Regions from separate parts of the Lysinibacillus sp. 2017 genome, predicted to be linked through region 2. Evidence: predicted binding sites of a transcription regulator. Region 2 holds the regulator's gene; the other holds the start of a gene.
The links. The regulator LexA, encoded in region 2, represses DNA repair genes until DNA is damaged. The targets are predictions, from matches to a motif close to CGAACATATGTTCG.
Positions count from the first base shown of each region.

Region 1: a site for LexA is predicted at 2,251-2,264, ahead of recA (recombinase RecA). Genes of this name have one in related genera too.

Region 1 is NZ_CP029002.1:1,060,990-1,064,423, reverse strand. Features, by position in the region: gene rny (ribonuclease Y) at 1-720, opposite strand, end outside; gene recA (recombinase RecA) at 1,106-2,170, opposite strand; gene DCE79_RS04750 (competence/damage-inducible protein A) at 2,330-3,434, opposite strand, start outside.
Region 2 is NZ_CP029002.1:2,481,564-2,484,997, forward strand. Features, by position in the region: gene DCE79_RS12110 (DUF896 domain-containing protein) at 4-240, opposite strand; gene DCE79_RS12115 (YneB family resolvase-like protein) at 307-963, opposite strand; gene DCE79_RS12120 (cell division suppressor protein YneA) at 950-1,297, opposite strand; gene lexA (transcriptional repressor LexA) at 1,465-2,088, shown strand; gene DCE79_RS12130 (gamma-glutamyl-gamma-aminobutyrate hydrolase family protein) at 2,184-2,879, opposite strand; gene DCE79_RS12135 (5' nucleotidase, NT5C type) at 3,018-3,434, opposite strand, start outside.

The DNA.
Region 1 (3,434 bases), 1.4 Mb from region 2:
ATCGATACCCGTAAGCGTTTCCAATGTTCGAATGTTTCGACCTTCACGTCCAATGATACGACCTTTCATCTCATCATTTGGTAAGTTTACAACGGACACTGTTGTTTCTGCAACATGGTCTGCTGCAAAGCGTTGTAATGCAAGTGATAAAATCTCACGAGCCTTTTTGTCTGACTCTTCTTTCGCACGTGTTTCTGCTTCTTTTGTCATTACTGAGATATCTGTTGTCAGTTCATTTTCAACTTCCTTCAGAATAACCTCTTTCGCTTCTTCACGAGTCAGTCCTGCAACACGTTCAAGCTCTGTTTTTTGACTTGCAACAAGTTCTTCCACTTTGCTTTCCATCTGTTCAATATGCTGTTGTCTGCTTGATAGAGCTTCTTCCTTACGCTCTAAGCCTGTCTCTCTTTTATTCAGAGTTTCATCTTTGCGGTCAAGATTTTCTTCTCTTTGCAATAAACGGTTCTCTTGTTTCTGAAGCTCTCCACGACGTTCACGAATGTCATTTTCTGCTTCAGTACGAAATTTGTGAGTTTCATCCTTCGCTTCAAGTAGTGCTTCTTTTTTCAGAGCATCTGCTTCACGCTTCGCTTCATCAACGATTTGCGATGCAACATGCTTTGCACCAGTTACTTTTGATTCATTCACTTGTTTCATGTAAAAATAGATAACAGCGACACCGACAGCAAATCCAAACAAAGCAGGGAGTACTGATTCCATCATAGATTTCTCCTCCTATGCCGATATGTCTGATGTTCTTGTTTGTAGTCGGCTGAGTATGTTCATAGAGAAAAACATACTGCCTATTTCATTTCAAAATTTAGAAATTATACATTTTAATTGTATAGTTCCAATTTGGGTATGTCAAGAATAGCCATTTGCCCATACCTTATTATATCTTAATACTTGATTCATACATATCATTCTTATTTTCCTTTAAGCTCTTATTTCAATAAATGATGAAATGCATTATCCCAATCATTATATAATTTTACAGTAATTATTGTAAATGTCATTTTAACTTTTCGTTCGGCTTAATAATTATAATAGATTGTTTTAATTTCAAAAAAACCCAAATGGATTACTCCACTTGGGTCGTTGAAGATTATTCTTTCTCTTCGAATAACTCTACTTCTTCTTCTTCTTCTGCTTGATTGTCATGGGCACCGATTGTGTAACCAATCTCACCAATACCGAAATGTTCACGAATTTTTTCAGAAACTTCGTCGCGAGTAGCTGGATTTTCTTTTAAATATTGTTTTACATTTTCACGACCTTGTCCAATACGATCGTTATTGTACGAATACCAAGATCCGCTTTTTTGAATAATGTCTAATTCAGCACCAATATCAACGATTTCGCCTTCTTTAGAAATCCCTTCACCATACATAATATCAACTTCTGCTGTACGGAATGGTGGTGCCACTTTATTTTTTACAACTTTAATTTTCGTTTTGTTACCAACGATTTCTGTACCTTGCTTAATTGCTTCACCACGACGTACTTCTAAACGGATTGATGAATAGAATTTTAACGCACGTCCACCTGTAGTTGTTTCTGGGTTACCGAACATAACACCAATTTTTTCACGAATTTGGTTGATGAAGATGGCAAGTGTATTAGATTTATTAATAACACCTGATAATTTACGTAATGCTTGAGACATTAAACGCGCTTGTAGACCCATGTGAGAGTCACCCATTTCGCCCTCAATCTCTGCTTTTGGTACTAATGCTGCTACTGAGTCAATAACGATAATATCAACCGCACCAGAGCGTACTAATGCTTCAGCGATTTCAAGTGCTTGTTCACCTGTATCTGGTTGAGCTAATAATAATTCATCAATGTTTACACCTAATTTTTGTGCATATAAAGGATCTAACGCATGCTCAGCATCGATAAACGCTGCTGTACCACCGTTTTTTTGAATTTCTGCAATGGCATGTAACGTTACAGTTGTTTTACCAGAAGATTCTGGTCCATATACTTCCACAATACGTCCACGTGGGTAACCGCCAACTCCTAATGCTGCATCAATTGCAATTGATCCTGATGAAGATGTTTCCATTTTACGATTTGAATTTTCACCTAACTTCATAACCGAACCTTTACCAAATTGTTTTTCAATTTGTTTTAACGCCATATCTAATGCTGCTTTACGATCGCTCAAGCTATTTCCTCCTTAAGAAAAAACTTTATTGTTTTATGTCTCTATTATACTTGCTAATGAGATAACATTCAAGAAAAAAGCGAACATATTTTCGGTTTTTCTTTAAAAGATTTTAATTCGCCCATTTTTCAAGCTAGAAATATCCATTTCATGTACTTTTTAAATTGAATTTATCCTTTTATATCCTTGCTTTACAAGTTCACGCATTAAGAAGCTATACGTAAATTTCACAGCACGTAAGCGGTTTGTATTGCGCGAACCAGATAGCTGAAGTTTGTACGTAATCGGCGCTTGTTCATCAATACAAATTGCTACCCAAATTGTCCCCGCAGGTTGACCAGCATGACTGGCTGGTCCTGCTGCTCCAGTTAAGCCAACCCCAATATTCGTTTTAAATTTTTCACGTACTTTTAAGGCCATTTCTGCTGCACATTCACTACTCACGACACTATAGGTCTCGATAAGTTGTTCTGAAATTCCAAGTTGTTCTATTTTTGCTTGTTCAGTATAGGTTACAACACCGCCAATAAGCGCACCGCTCACCCCTGAAATTTCCGCAAGTTCAGATTGAAACAAACCAGCCGTTAAACTTTCTGCTGCTGCAATCGTTAAATCGTTCTCAAGTAACATTTCCACCAATTTAGAGGCAAGGGAATCATCGTTTACACCATAATGATATTCCCCAACAATATCTAAGATTTCTTTTGCTTTTATGTTGATTAAGTGCATTGCTTGCTCTTCATTTGCTGCTTTAGCCGTAATACGTAATGTCACTTCACCATCTGAAGCAAGTGGTGCAACTGTCGGATTTGTTTGTTCTTCCAAAATGCGCTGTATACGCACTTCTAATTCAGCTTCCCCAATACCATAAAAACGTAATACATGCGATAAAATTACACCACCATCTTGTAAAACAGCAGCTAATTTTGTTTTTGTTTCGAATTGGAACATCGGCTCAAGCTCTTTAGGAGGACCTGGTAATAAGATATATATCCGTTCATTCTGTTTTAAAAACATCCCAGGCGCCATCCCGTGATGATTTGCTAAAACGTCACAGCCCTCTAATACAAGTGCCTGCTTTCGATTATTATCCGTCATCAGTCGATTTTGTTTTGCAAAGAATTGCTCGATATAGTGTAATGCAGTGTCGTCGCTGACAAGCTCTTTACCTAAATGTTTTGCAATCGTTTCTTTCGTTAAATCATCTTTCGTTGGTCCAAGTCCGCCTGAAAAAATTATTAAATCCGCGCGTTTCTCGGCAATT
Region 2 (3,434 bases):
TTTTTAATTTAATAAATTTTTTTGCGCTTTAATTTGTTTTAATTTTTCTGGAGTTACATCATTTCCTTCTTCGTCTACTACTTTTACGTGTTCAATTGTGTCACGCATTGTAGACCGAAATACATCTAAATATTCTTTTCGAAGGGCCGTACGCTCTTTTGCTTGTTCCTCCGTTAAATTTCCTTCTTTTGCTAATTTTGATAACTCATTGATTCGCGCCATTTTTTCTTTAGATAACATTACATTCTCACCTTTCTTAATTCCAATAATACAAAGGTATAAAAAAACGACTTGGAGAGCAAGTGTTTACTCTTCAAGTCGTTCCATAAATTCAATATATCTGCGGTGAACGGTCGCTTTACTTATTTGAATACCAAGTCCTGAAAGCGTTGATGCAATTTCAGCAAATGTTAACCCTTTTTGACGCAATTGGACAATTTCTTCAACAGGTACTTCTTTTCGTTCACGTCCTTCGATATTGCCACGATTTTTCAAATTATTTTGTGGCATATAACCATTTTCAACAGCTCGGCGCATGCCACGGCGAATTTTTGCATTGTGCATGCGGCGCTGATATTCTTCAACAACAGCTAAAATTTCAAGTAACATCGTATCCATTTCATTTAATGCGAGTGGACCCGCATCATTTAGTGAATAGACTGTTGCTTCATATTTTTGAATGAGGTGTAATACGGCCATTCGTGCATTACCACGACCTAATCGTGTTTCATCCTGCACAAATAATGCCTTTATTTGATGCTCTTTCATATATTCGAGCATATCTAATAGGCCATCTCGGTCGACTTCAAAACCACTATGTTGGTCTTTAAAAGCAGCTATTTCACTGTAACCTAGTGATTTCGCGTATTTTGTAAGCTCTTCATGCTGACGTACTAATGATGTTTCTTGCGTGTCCTTTTCTGTACTAACACGACAATAAATGACGGCTTTATTTTGATTCATTATTCTCTCTCACTACTTTAATGGATTGTGCATAATTGGGTTCATTTGATTTAGTGATATAATCGGCGTTCTTTTCAACGGGTACGTTTAAAATTTGACCACTTACTACTTCTTCACTCGATAATTCATTTTGTTTTTTTACAGCGTGAATCCAATCATGCTTTTCCATTTTACCACGATATTGTTCAGCTATTGTCCATAAAGTGTCCCCATGTTCAATTGTTACCTGTTCGTATAATTCAATTTGGTCGTCTTTCATTACAATAATTCCAATAAAAAAAACTGAAAATGCTAGAAACATTGCTGCAAAGCTGTTTAACTTTAAATTCTTCATAAATAACTGCCCCTTTTCGAATGTATGTTCGGAATATGTGTTCTCATAATAATACGAACATATGTTTTTGTCAACCGTTTCTCGAACCTATGTTTGCATTTATGTTCGCATACTGCTATACTGTATTTAATTAAAAATATCCATTTTATATTAAAGAGGTGAGCAAGTTGACAACAAAAATTTCAAAGCGACAATTAGCAATTCTAGCTTTCATAAAAGAGGAAGTTCGTTCTAAAGGTTACCCCCCATCTGTTCGAGAAATTGGTGAAGCGGTTGGTTTAGCTTCTAGTTCAACTGTCCACGGGCATTTAGCTCGTTTAGAAAGTAAAGGGCTTATTCGTCGTGACCCTACAAAGCCACGCGCTATTGAAGTTTTACAACAAGAAGATTCGACAATCCCAAAACCAGGTGTCGTTCATATACCATTAATCGGTAAGGTTACTGCTGGCCTACCCATTACAGCGATTGAGCATATTCAAGAGTACTTCCCACTGCCAGATACATACGGGGCATCTGAAGATGAACTATTCATGCTTGAGATTATGGGTGAATCGATGATTGACGCAGGAATTTTAGATGGGGATTATGTAATCGTAAAGAAAACGTCAACAGCAAACAATGGTGAGATCGTTGTAGCTATGACGGAAGAAGACGAAGCTACTGTGAAACGTTTTTACAAAGAAAAAACACATTTCCGCCTTCAACCTGAAAATAGCTCAATGGATCCGATTATCGTCAATCAAATCTCGATTTTAGGTAAAGTTGTCGGCTTATATCGCAACGTACATTAAATGTTCGAAGTCTATCTTCTATATTAATAGTAGATAGACTTTTTTCATGAAAAAAGAGTTCAGCAAAATCGCTGAACTCTTTTAAATACCCTATTTTACTTTTCACACGCTTCTACAAAGCTTCTAAATAAACGCTGTGCATACACATCTCCTAGTGGTGCAAGCTCTTCAGGATGCCATTGTACGGATACACAATACGGGTGTGATTCATGCTCAATTCCCTCTATAACACCATCTTTCGCAATAGCAGAAACTACTAATCTTTTTCCAAGTTTACCAACCGATTGATGATGGAATGTATTCACACGGAACGAATCGTCCCCGAAAATCTCTTTAAACTTCGGAGTTAGAACTTCTACACTGTGTGCGAGTGCACCGCGCTTTGATAATTGCTTATGCCCAATTGCATTTTCAACTTGAGATGGAATATCTTGAATGATCGTCCCCCCAAAAGCCACATTCATCACCTGCGCCCCACGACAGACACCTAAAATCGGCATTTGCTTGTCAAACGCATGCTCCATTAATAATAGATCACTGACATCACGTTCATGAACGACACGCCCAATTTTTTGATGCGGCTCTTCTCCAAATAAAAACGGATCTAAATCTTCGCCTCCAATTAGAAGTAAGCCATCAACAACTGATAATAAGGCTTCAACCGTGTCTTCCGTTGCGTTCGGAATACAAATCGGTATGCCTCCCGCTTGTTCAATAGAATGTAAATACGCATTATTAATGTCTAATTTTTTATCAATATCATACATCGTTAAGCCAATAATCGGTTTCATCCTCTACATCCCCTTTATTCACTACTCATTTAGCAAACTCAATTATTCAGATAATTCAAATTATACTACTATACCTCTGTAATACTCCAGAAAAAAAAAAAAAGATAGATTGTTTTATTTACAATCCATCCCATTCACCTATGCTTTTAATTGTTCTAAAAAGTACTCTTTAATTTCTCGCCAATTTTGCACACGGACATAGCCTTCCACCGCAGCATTATATGGCATTGAATACAAAACACCCGTTCCTTTAAATGCTTCAAGCTGTCTCGAACTATCATCGATCAAATAATCGGTATGTATCACAGCTTTATTGCCACAGAATACAATATTTTGCGTTTTTAAAAATGGCAAATGCTCCCGTAGCCATTCGTATTTCGCCGTGAAGGAACCTGGTACATCCATAGCCGCTGTTGCAATGTAAATTTCATAATGCTCTTGTAACTCCTTGATAACCTCGATTGCATCTGAATCTAATACGGCTAAATCACGAAAATAATCTGGTTCATTTAATAATGCAAATAGTTTTTTTCCGTCTTCCGTTGGTAAATCACG